One region of the Shewanella sp. 553 genome, then DNA from elsewhere that is predicted to be linked to it. Evidence: predicted binding sites of a transcription regulator. Region 1 holds the regulator's gene; each other region holds the start of a gene.
What was found. The regulator LexA, encoded in region 1, represses DNA repair genes until DNA is damaged. The targets are predictions, from matches to a motif close to TACTGTATNNNNATACAGTA.

Region 1 (4,242 bases):
CCCGTGATGCATCTGGGCCAAAATAGTCAGCTTCTGTTTGCAACTCGACAAACCCCAATGCTAGGTATAAATGACGCGCTGGATTAGCTGGGTCCACAGTGAGCATTACCTGAGTGACCGACGGCGCCAAGTGATTAAGTGCATCGATTATAAAACGTTTGCCGATACCTCGGCCTTGGGCGAGTGTCTCCACGGCGACAGATAATATCCAACCTATATGCCGCAGCTCACTTGGCACCATTAGGATATAGCCAAGAAGACGATTATTGTGATCTATTGCAACACGCAAACCACTTGGCCAACAATCGAAACTCTGACGAAAAAAGAAATCCGGATAACAATGTTCGCCAAACACACGCTGTTCAAGCCGATAAACGCCGGCCAGTTCGCCCTTTTGCGCCGCACGCAGGGTAATATCAACGGGCTTATTCACTGACTAACAACTCATCCCAAGGTAAATGGGTCGAACCGACCACGATAAAATTAGGGTTTTCGAGCGATTCACGTTCGTTATAACTGAGCGGCTGCAGTTCAAGATCCATGATCTGCCCGCCCGCCTCTTCGACAATAATTTGTGCCGCGCCGGTATCCCACTCGCCAGTAGGGCCAATGCGTACATAACAATCGGCGCGCCCTTCGGCGACCAAGCAACTTTTAAGCGCTGCCCCGCCGAGCACCACTAGCTCACAATGTTTAGGCTGGTTCAGTAGCTTTAATACCGACTGCGGATCTTGGCGACGACTGACCGCCAAGCGCAATGAGCGCGAATCATCGAGTGTCAATTGACGACTGGCAATACGCTGCTCGCCTTTACTTGAGCGCTTATAAGCCCCCAGTCCCGCGATGGCATAATAAATCACCTCGGTCATGGGCACATAAACAATCCCCATAATGGGGCGATTATGCTCAACTAACGCGATGATCACCGAAAAGTCGCCGCTGCCAGCAATAAACTCTCCGGTGCCATCTAACGGATCGACCAGCCAATACCTGGGCCAATCGACGCGATCGGATAACGGGATGTCGGCATCTTCTTCAGATAACACAGGAATATCAGGAGTCAGCTGAGTCAGCGCAGCGGTGATAATTTGGTGCGCAGCGAGATCGGCAGACGTCACAGGGGTATTATCCGCCTTAATTTCTTTATCAAAGCTACCTTCAAGGTAAATATCTTTGATGGCCATTCCCGCTTCAACGGCGATGGCGATCACCTGTTCCACACACTCTTCTGGCTTCATCACAACTCCAACAACCTAGACAGGTAATGCATATATCCGAATTGAAATAACTATTTTAGTTTTAAATGCTTCTGGGCTAAAAACAAGGCACTCACACTTCTAGACTCTGAGAAGTCTTCCAATGCCAATAGCCCTGACCACTGTTCAAGCGGCCAAGAAACAACCTCTATTGGCTCGGGCTCATCGCCTTCAAGGCGACTCTCATACAGATCTTCTGCAATATAGATCTGCATCTTGCTGACAAAATAGCTGGGCGCCAGACTTAACTCCATCAAATGGGTTAATTTTTTAGCCCCAAAGCCTATCTCCTCCTGCAGCTCCCGATTAGCGGCTTGCTCAGGCGTCTCTCCCGGATCAACCAGCCCTTTGGGAAAGCCCAGTTCATAGCTGTGGGTTCCTGCGGCGTACTCTCTGCCCAGCAGCAGTTGCTCACCCAACACAGGGACCACCATTACGGCACCACGATTATTACCTTTCATACGTTCATACTGGCGCTCGACCTGATTAGAAAATTTCAGGTGCACTTGTTCAATTTGAAATAACCGACTCTGGGCAACAACTTGTGTATGTAATATCTGTGGCTTTTGGTCCGACATGAATGTCCCTGATAAAATGACGTTTGCATCACAGTTCAATCTTACTATGATGGGCCTAATCCACAACTCTCACGATAGAATTTTTTTACTGACCTTATGTTTCCTTGGGATAAAATCGATACTGTACTGCTTGATATGGATGGCACACTGCTAGATTTACACTTTGATAGCCATTTTTGGCTCAAGCTAGTGCCGCAAACCTTAAGTCACAGCAGAAACATCTCTCTAAATGAAGCTAATGTCTTGGTAGAACAAGCCTACGACCAAGTGGTTGGCACCTTGGATTGGTATTGCCTCGACTACTGGCAGCAACAACTGCAACTGGATATTGTGCAGCTGCAACGCACATTGGCCGACAGGATACAGTTACGCCAAGACAGCATGCCATTTCTACGCGCATTGACTCAAAAGCATAAAACCAGAATATTAGTGACCAATGCCCATCCTCAAAGCCTAGCTCTCAAACTAGAACACACAGAGCTCGCGCAAGGGTTAGACCATATGATCTCCAGCCATGAAACAGGTTTTGCTAAAGAGCACCCTCAATTTTGGTCTAGCTTATTTAACCAATATCAATTGCAACCCAGTCGGTGTTTATTTATCGATGACAGCGAAGCTATCTTACATGCCGCCAAACAAGCTGGAGTTGGGTATTTGCTTGGCATAAGCAATCCTGATAGTAAAAAGCCCCATAAAATATTTACCGACTTTCCCGCAATCCATGATTACCACCACCTGTTAGATGATCTTATCGCCAGTAAGCCATAATAGCTCCTCGCTCAATGACATAAGATAAGGATAAATGCAGGTGCATGGTGCAACCAAACCCTATAGCCTGCTTATTTGTTTCACCGCCCGAACTTGGCACTGAAATCGTCTCAACAGATAAGAGAGCAATCGCGCCACTCAGCGACACTCAATGAATCCTTTCCGTAAAATTAAATTCATAACATTGATTTAAATTAAAAAAGTCAGATTGCAATAAAAATAAATCTGCGACCTTATTTTCAGTTTTAAGCAAATCCCACCACATTGCCGACAAAAATATGCTTAATCCTTGCGCTACTTTAAATACTGTATATACTAACAGTTACTGTATGGAAAGACAGGATCTGTAATGAGACCATTAACCCCTAGACAAGCTGAAATATTAGAATTAATTAAACGCAATATTGCCGATACAGGCATGCCGCCTACCCGAGCTGAAATTGCTCGTCGCCTAGGCTTTAAAAGCGCCAATGCGGCCGAAGAGCACTTAAAAGCCTTAGCCAAAAAAGGCTGCATCGAAATAATGCCTGGGACCTCGCGAGGTATTAAGCTAACTCAAGAAGATGATAGCGAAGATCTTGGTTTACCACTGATTGGACAAGTCGCTGCCGGTGAACCCATTTTGGCCCAAGAACATGTTGAGCAACACTACAAAGTTGACCCAGCGATGTTTCGCCCAAGCGCTGATTTTCTCTTAAGAGTCCGCGGCGATAGCATGAAAAATATTGGTATTCTCGAAGGCGATCTACTTGCGGTGCATAAGGTGGAGCAAGCCAGTAATGGGCAGGTTGTCGTAGCTCGCGTCGAAGATGATGTCACAGTAAAGCGCTTTGAAAAGAAAGGTAATACTGTATATCTTCACGCCGAAAATGAAGAATATTCACCGATAGTCGTCGACCTATCTACCCAAAGCCTTAGCATCGAAGGGCTGGCCGTAGGTGTTATCCGCAACGGAGATTGGCAATGAATAATCTAATGGGTAATGCCCCGCGACATCCCGGCCTTTGGGTCGATATGAATAAGCAACACAAACCAACTCAGCACAGTACCATTGCGACATTATCGAGTCGTACCCAAGGTAAGCATGAGTTGCAAGCGCTAACACCGCAATTAGCAAGATTAAGCCAACAAGGCCAGTGGGTCGTACTGATTAGCCCACCGAATATTGGCTATAAGCAGATGCTCGCCGATGCGGGGGTACGCATGGATAGAATCTTATTAGTGCACACCAAAGATGAAGTTGAAGCACTGTGGGCGATGGAAAAAGCGCTTACTAGTGGTACATCCAGTGCGGTGATCAGTTGGACCCAAGCACTCGATGCTCGCGATTGCCGCCGCTTACAATTGGTCGCCAAAAGTACCCAGGCTCTAGGTGTTGTGATTGAAGATGATAATAGTCACTTACCTGTAACAGCCCTGACAGAGCAAGATCTGGGCTATCAACAAGCATCATTATTTAGTTCACTGCACTAGCATTACAGTTCAAACTTTCCATACTTAAGCCCCGCGAGGGGCTTTTTTGTTGCTGTTTTAAAAAAATTAAAAAAAAGTGATCTTGATCAATATTTAAACAGCGATTAAGTTAGTAATAGATATCAACGATTATTTGTTATATCCGAACAATTTAGTGGTCTGTTTCA
Region 2 (4,242 bases), 490 kb from region 1:
TCTACCGGTAAGCCTAAAGGGGCGATACAAACATTCGCCAGTTTTGAATGGACCTGTAAAGCTGTGGTGCGCGATCTTAAAACCGATGTAGAAGACCGACTGCTGTCGTACCTGCCACTGGCACACATTACCGAACGAGTGGCGATGGAAGGCTCCTCATTTTATTCTGGCAGTTGTGTGGCCTTCGTAGAAAGCCTCGACAGTTTTGTCGACGATGTTAAGCGTGCCAGACCCACGGTATTTTTCTCCGTGCCAAGACTTTGGAGCCTATTTCAGAAAAACATTATCGATAAAATTGGCTATAGCAAACTGAATTTTTTACTAAAAATCCCTATTATCAGCAGTATCGTTAAGCGAAAAATTCGCCAAGGATTAGGGCTTGAACACTGTAATCTACTGGGATCGGGTTCGGCGCCAATTCCACCTTCACTGATCACTTGGTATCACAAGATAGGCCTCGATATTTGCGAAGCGTGGGGCATGACTGAAAATAGCGCTTACTCCATCATTAACCACCCTTTCAATGCGAGTAAAATTGGTTCTGTCGGCCGCGCCGTAGAAGGCTGCAGCATAAAACAAGCCGACAATGGTGAGCTGTTAGTTAAAAGCCCAGGCCTAATGAGTGGCTATTATAAACAGCCCGAAACCAGTGCCAGTAGTTTCGATGCCGATGGCTATTTCCACACCGGAGACTTATGCGCTATCGATGCCGAGGGTTATGTGACCATCACCGGGCGAGTTAAGGACAATTTCAAAACCTCTAAAGGCAAATATGTGGCTCCAGTCCCCATTGAGCGTAAGTTGGCCCAAGATCCTCATGTTGAGCTGATCTGCATCATAGGCTCGGGCTTACCGCATCCTATCGCCTTAGTGCAACTGTCTGAGGGTGCTGCCATGCAGCCTAAAGAGGAGATCCGCACTTCTCTCAAAGCCACACTCGACAGTGTGAATCCGCATCTAGAGTCTCACGAAACCGTCGATGCCATAGTGGTCGTCAGTGAGCCTTGGGATATCGACAACGATGTGCTCACGCCGACACTCAAGATCAAACGTCATGTACTTGAGGAGCGATTTAGCGCCAAAGTCGATGGGCTGCGCGGCGGTAAAATCCGCTGGGAAGATGAGCTTTAAGCCCTTAGACAGAAATTAATCGGTGTAACAGCTAAAAGCACGTCTAAGACGTGCTTTTTTACTATTAATTTAACCGCTTATCTTAAATAAAATTTAATCTTGGCAGTGCAAAATTTTAGTTGCCTTCCGAGTGTTAAAGCCTATCCTTGCCGCCTAACGTTTATTGGAGGTAACCATGTTGACTTTATTAGCCATTATCGGTGGTTTTATTATCCTGACCGCAGGGGCAGAAGCCTTGGTACGCGGTGCTAGCTCGGTGGCATTAAAGTTAGGAATTGCACCTTTAATCATAGGATTAACTATTGTTGCATTCGGTACTAGTGCACCTGAACTGGCTGTAAGCCTTAAATCTGCATTAGCTGGCAACCCAGGTATCGCCATTGGTAATGTTATCGGCTCTAACATCGCCAATATTGGCTTGATCTTAGGTATCACTGCCCTTATTCGGCCAATACAGGTACAGACGCAAATGATCAAACGGGATATCCCTATCATGATCGGTGCCAGCCTACTGTTTTGGGGGTTAATTAGCGATGGCGATGTTAGCCTGCTCGATGGTGCACTGCTCACTGCACTGCTGGTGGCCTATTTAGGCTTTAGCTATATCAGCAGTAAAGGGGAAGGAGCCGACGATATTCCAGGTTCGAGTTCAGTGCATCCGCTATTAGCGACTCTGCTCATCGCCATAGGCATCAGCATGCTGGTTGGCGGTGGTATGCTGTTTGTCGATGGCGCGGTGACACTGGCGCAGCAATTTGGGGTTAGCGAACTCATCATCGGCCTGACCATAGTCGCGATAGGCACCAGCATGCCAGAACTGGTGACATCGGTGGTTGCGGCCCGTAAAGGCGAAAGCGATATCGCCATCGGTAATGTTGTTGGCTCTAACCTTTTTAATATATTGGGTATTTTAGGTGTTACCGCACTTGTACACCCTATCACCTCAGGTGGCTTACAGGTTATCGATATGAGCGTGATGCTGGCGCTGGCGCTGATCTTACTGCCCGTGGCGTGGACAGGCTTGCGTATTGGCCGCCGCGAAGGCGCTTTACTGCTAATGGCTTACCTTGCCTACATGGGTTATCTCATTAATAGCGCCATGGGATAAAGCGGCTAAAGGAGCTGCCTTAAACAAGGCAACCAAACCCAATAGCTCAACAAATAGACCTAGGCAAGAGTCCTAGGTCTATTTGCATTTGCCTCACCCTCTCACGCTTCACCACGCATTCCTTTTCCCTCGGACTGTCACCAGCCCACTGCACGCCAATTTGACTAAGATTGCGTTCAGAGTAAACTCTGATAATATATGTATATATTTACAGTGATTGAGCCAATAGTTGTTTAAATGACTCAATGAATCAAATGGGTATAAAGCGTGGATAGACTCGATCTTATGGCTGTTACAGAGCTAAAAGGCGTTGCGATTAAAATGGCGCAGCGGCTAGAGAAGCTCGGCATAAAAACAGTCCAAGATCTCCTATTTCATCTGCCACTGCGCTACGAAGACCGCACTCAGATATACCCGATTGCCGCGCTTTACCCCGGTAGCTATGGCACCATCGAAGCCGTAATTCAGTCATCGCAAATTATTCAAGGCCGCAAACGTATGCTCACCTGCACCGTACGCGATGACAGCGGCATGATGACCTTACGCTTCTTTAATTTTTCCGTCGCCCAGCGTAACGGTTTAGAAAATGGGGCCACTATTCGCGCCTATGGCGAAGTGCGCCGCGCTAAACATTCGGTAGAGATCATCCACCCTGAATATAAGCTCATTCATGGCGCCAGCGATGCAGGGCTCAGTGAAACACTTACCCCTATCTACCCCACGACCGAAGGGCTAAAGCAAGCCAGCTGGATAAAATTGACCGACCAAGCCTTGTCACTACTCGACAGTGGTGCACTCGCCGAGTTATTACCGCCAGCACTGCGACCTAATCAAATGTCGCTCATCGAGGCCCTCAAATTACTGCATCGGCCACCCACAGGCACCGATCCTTTTACGCTCGAACAAGGCACACACCCGGCGCAGCAGCGCTTGATCCAAGAAGAACTACTGGCCCACAATTTGAGTATGTTACGGCTAAGGCAACGTAGTCATCGCGATACGGCCGTATCGCTCGCGGGGAGCGGCCAACTGATCAATCCGTTTTTAACCACACTACCCTTTAGTCCAACTGGAGCCCAGCAACGTGTGGTGGCAGAGATCAAGAGTGATTTACGCCAGCAACATCCAATGATGCGCTTAGTGCAAGGCGATGTGGGATCGGGAAAAACCTTAGTTGCCGCATTGGCAGCGCTACAAGCGATTGAGAGCGGCTATCAAGTCGCCATGATGGCGCCCACCGAACTACTGGCAGAGCAACATGCCAATAACTTTGCCACTTGGTTTGAGCCACTGGGATTAACCGTGGGTTGGTTAGCGGGCAAGCTCAAAGGTAAGGCGCGCAGCCAATCTTTGGACATGATAAAAAGCGGTGAGGCCCATATCGTTATCGGTACCCACGCGATTTTTCAAGACAAGGTCGAATTTAATAACCTAGCCCTGATCATTATTGATGAGCAGCACAGGTTCGGCGTGCACCAGCGACTGGGGCTACGTGAAAAGGGGATCAGTCAGGGCTTTCATCCACATCAATTAATCATGACAGCCACGCCTATCCCGCGCACATTAGCCATGACCGCCTACGCCGATTTAGACACCTCTATTATCGACGAACTACCGCCCGGCAGAACCCCTGTGACCACGGTGGCGGTATCCGATAGCAGGCGAGCCGAAGTGATTGAGCGAGTGCGCCAAGCCGCGCTGCAACATAATCGCCAAGCCTATTGGGTCTGCACCCTAATTGAAGAGTCGGAAGTGTTAGAGTGCCAAGCGGCCGAAGACACCGCAGAGGAACTCAAGCAGCAACTACCAGAGTTGGCGATAGGCCTGGTACATGGGCGGATGAAGCCCGCAGAAAAACAAGCCATTATGGCCGACTTCAAAGCAGGGATAATTCAATTATTGGTTGCCACGACTGTGATTGAAGTGGGCGTCGATGTGCCCAATGCCAGCTTAATGATCATCGAAAATCCCGAACGCTTAGGTCTAGCACAGTTGCATCAGCT
Region 3 (4,242 bases), 1.0 Mb from region 1:
ATTTCATAGTTGGAATGTACGCCTTGCATAATGGCGGCAATACGCTCAATGCCCATACCAGTATCAACCGAAGGTTTAGGCAGTGGCTCCATGGTACCGTCAGCTTGACGGTTGTACTGCATAAATACGATGTTCCAAATTTCAATGAAGCGGTCACCGTCTTCTTCTGGCGTGCCAGGACGGCCACCCCAGATATGCTCGCCATGATCATAGAAAATTTCAGAACAAGGACCACAAGGACCGGTATCGCCCATTTGCCAGAAGTTATCTGAAGCGTAAGCAGCGCCTTTGTTATCACCGATACGAATAATGTTTTCAGCCGCAACACCAATCTTTTTGTTCCAAATATCGAAGGCTTCATCATCGGTTTCATAAATCGTGACGCACAGACGTTCTTTGGGCAGCTTTAACTCTTCAGTTAGAAAGGTCCAAGCGAAGGTGATTGCTTCTTGCTTAAAATAATCGCCGAAGCTGAAGTTACCAAGCATTTCAAAAAAGGTATGGTGACGCGCGGTATAACCTACGTTATCCAAATCGTTGTGCTTGCCACCAGCGCGTACACAGCGTTGCGAGGTTGTCGCCCTAGTGTAATCGCGCTTATCTTCACCAAGAAAGACATCTTTAAACTGGTTCATACCTGCGTTGGTGAACAACAAGGTCGGATCATTGCCAGGTACCAGTGAACTGCTGTCCACTACCTGGTGACTATTTCTGCGGAAGAACTCCAAGAAAGCACTTCTCAGCGCTGCAGTGGTTTGATACATGAAATCATCCTGAATTAGGTTACATTCGCGGTGACAATTGAAACTTCACCGACACTCATAGTTAGCCCAACATTATAAGCAGTCTATTGTTGAACAACCAGAGGTTTAACCTAGGAAGTGAGATAAACGAACAAAAAGGCAAGTACAGAAGGGAAATAACCAGCAGACATGATTATTGAAGCAAGCAAACATGAATCATCATATATCGGAGTCAACCTCTAGCGCGTAGGCGATTTGATCGAAGCTATAACCTTGGCCCATTAAATAACGTACACGTTTAGCACGATCTTTTTGATCGCTAATAGGCCCATTATTAGCAAATTTTTTATTGGCTTTTGATTTTGCTAGCTCAAACCAGTCACAATCACTATTGTTTAATGCCCTTTCAATCGCCTCTTTCGATAATCCTTTTTGCGCCATCGATTGACGGATGCGGTTTTGACCATGGCCCTTGCTAATATGAGAACGCAGTAATAAGGCGGCAAAGCGAGCGTCATCTAAAAAACCATTATCGACACAACGGTCGAGTACAGGCTCAATTTCGCTTAACTCAAAGCCTTTTTGAAGCAGTTTAGTTTTGATTTGATGGCGTGAATAGTCGCGGCGGGCAAGGAGCCCAACCGCGATATGCATAGCAGAAGCTGTCATAACAAGTTAGTACTTAAAACACTTCACCTGTTTCTAAGTCGATATTCTCGTCGCTAACGGCAGGTTCAGCAGCCACTTTTTGGCCACCAAGCAGCATGGCACGCAGTGCGGTATCGATCTCTTTGGCAATTTCTGGGTTTTCTGTTAGGTATTTACCGGCGTTTGCGCGGCCTTGGCCAATCTTGTCACCTTTATAGCTGTACCAAGCACCGGCTTTCTCAATCAGTTTATGCGCTACACCTAGGTCGACTAACTCACCTGTACGGTTGATGCCTTCGCCATAAAGGATTTGGAATTCAGCTTGCTTAAACGGCGCAGCAATTTTGTTTTTAACCACTTTAACGCGAGTTTCGTTACCTATAACTTCATCACGATCTTTAATCGCGCCAGTGCGGCGAATATCAAGACGAACCGAGGCATAAAACTTCAGTGCGTTACCACCTGTTGTGGTTTCTGGGTTACCAAACATCACACCAATTTTCATACGAATTTGGTTAATGAAGATAAGTAGCGTGTTAGATTGCTTAAGGTTACCGGCAAGCTTACGCATTGCTTGGCTCATCATACGCGCCGCTAAGCCCATGTGTGAGTCACCGATCTCACCTTCAATTTCAGCCTTAGGGGTTAACGCAGCCACCGAGTCGACAATGATCACATCAACCGCGCCGCTGCGAGTCAAGGCGTCACAAATCTCTAACGCTTGCTCACCCGTATCTGGTTGAGAGCATAATAGGTTATCAATATCAACACCTAGCTTTTGCGCATAAATCGGGTCAAGCGCATGCTCGGCATCGATAAAGGCACACACTTTGCCATCACGCTGCGCTGCCGCAATCACCTCAAGGGTCAAGGTGGTTTTACCTGATGACTCAGGGCCATAAATTTCAACGATACGGCCTAGGGGTAAACCACCTGCACCGAGTGCAACATCTAATGATAGAGAGCCTGTAGAGATAGTCTCAACATCCATAGAGCGGTTTTCACCTAACTTCATGATGGATCCTTTACCAAATTGTTTCTCAATTTGACCTAGAACCGCGTTAAGGGCTTTCTCTTTATTTGCATCTATCTTCATGGTGCTTTCCTCTCTATCACAGGCGTTGCGCTGTGGTAAATCCGTTAGGATAAAGCATAGCGCTTACAACGAGCTGTGCTTTATGTGTCTCAATATGCTGACTAGTATACTGTACAATCATACAGTATCAAGTACTGTTGATGATTATTTTTTACTAAATTTAAAACAGCCACTTAGCCTAGGGTTGAGCTCAGTTGAGTTTAAATAATACAATTTTGGCTGGATAAATACGCCCGTTAAAGTGAAATTATTGCTAATATTGGCGCCAATCATACGCTAGCAACCCAAGGGTTGTTATGCTGAGCTTTTTTTGCAGGATACCTTGGTTACTTCATGAACGCAGTTGATATTCAAAACCTCGAGAAACACACCCCAATGATGCGTCAATATCTGACGCTAAAAGCCGAAGCACCTGATATGTTACTGTTTTATCGTATGGGTGACTTCTATGAGTTGTTCTATGATGATGCCAAGTTAGCCTCTGAGCTGCTGGGGATCTCATTAACCGCTCGCGGCAAGAGTGGCGGCGACCCTATCCCTATGGCGGGTATTCCTTATCATGCGGTCGAAGGCTACCTCGCAAAATTGGTGCAATTACGTGTGTCAGTGGCCATTTGTGAACAAGTGGGCGATCCGGCTACGTCCAAAGGCCCAGTTGAACGCAAAGTGGTACGTATCGTCACGCCTGGCACCTTAACCGATGAAGCCTTATTACAAGAGCGGCAAGATAATTTATTGGCAGCGGTATATCATGGCAAAGTCGGCTTCGGTTATGCCACGCTAGATGTCTCCTCAGGACGTTTTGTTGTCACTGAACTTCCCAGCAGAGAAGCGTTAGAAGCTGAATTACAGCGCACTAATCCTGCCGAACTGTTACACAGTGAAGATTTTAGTGAGATGGGCCTTATTGCCAGCTTTAATGGTAAACGTCGGCGCCCAGAGTGGGAATTTGACTACGACACTAGCTATCAATTATTACTGGCACAATTTGGCACCAAAGATCTTTATGGCTTTGGATTAGGTGACGTTAGGCTCTCGCTTCAGGCCGCGGGTTGTCTGATGCAGTATGTTAAAGACACTCAACGTACCGCCTTACCCCATATCAACTCGATTGTTCGCTTTAATCAGTGCGACAGTATTATTCTCGATGCGGCGACACGCCGTAATCTCGAACTGACTAAAAACCTGCAAGGTGGCTTTGATAACACCTTAGCCGCCATCCTCGACAATACAGCAACCCCCATGGGAAGCCGTATGTTGCAGCGCTGGATCCATGAGCCACTGCGCAATCATCACACCATCCGCGCCCGCCATGATGCGGTCGAAGAACTGCTCAGCTCTGGCGACTTTGAAACCCTGCACGATCAATTAAAAGCCTTGGGAGACGTTGAGCGTATCACCGCCCGTTTAGCCCTGCGCAGTGCTCGTCCTCGCGATTTTGCTCGCTTACGTCAATCGTTATCTTTGTTGCCTGCAATCAAACAACTATTAGCTAAATGCCACAGTCAACATTTGAGCAACCTTGCGATAATGCTGGGAGAATTTCCCGAAGAGCACGCATTACTGAGCCGTGCCATTGTCGATAATCCCCCCATGCTGATCCGTGACGGTGGTGTATTAAAACCTGGCTACCATCAAGAGCTCGATGAGTGGCGTGCACTTAGCCAAGGTGCCACCGATTATTTAGCAGATCTGGAAGCCAGAGAGAAACAAGCAACCGGGGCATCGACCCTCAAGGTGGGCTATAACCGCGTA

Region 2: a site for LexA is predicted at 2,436-2,455, ahead of recG (ATP-dependent DNA helicase RecG). Genes of this name have one in related genera too.
Region 3: a site for LexA is predicted at 2,595-2,614, ahead of recA (recombinase RecA). Genes of this name have one in related genera too.

What each region holds. Positions count from the first base shown of each region.
Region 1 covers NZ_CM181701.1:110,185-114,426, reverse strand. Annotated here, with positions in the region: gene AC5YBZ_RS00530 (GNAT family N-acetyltransferase) at 1-433, opposite strand, end outside; gene cysQ (3'(2'),5'-bisphosphate nucleotidase CysQ) at 426-1,238, opposite strand; gene nudE (ADP compounds hydrolase NudE) at 1,289-1,834, opposite strand; gene yrfG (GMP/IMP nucleotidase) at 1,931-2,602, shown strand; gene lexA (transcriptional repressor LexA) at 2,952-3,569, shown strand; gene AC5YBZ_RS00505 (cell division inhibitor SulA) at 3,566-4,075, shown strand.
Region 2 covers NZ_CM181701.1:3,643,429-3,647,670, forward strand. Annotated here, with positions in the region: gene AC5YBZ_RS16070 (AMP-binding protein) at 1-1,131, shown strand, start outside; gene AC5YBZ_RS16075 (calcium/sodium antiporter) at 1,307-2,239, shown strand; gene recG (ATP-dependent DNA helicase RecG) at 2,507-4,242, shown strand, end outside.
Region 3 covers NZ_CM181701.1:1,111,182-1,115,423, reverse strand. Annotated here, with positions in the region: gene alaS (alanine--tRNA ligase) at 1-764, opposite strand, end outside; gene recX (recombination regulator RecX) at 963-1,412, opposite strand; gene recA (recombinase RecA) at 1,426-2,487, opposite strand; gene mutS (DNA mismatch repair protein MutS) at 2,821-4,242, shown strand, end outside.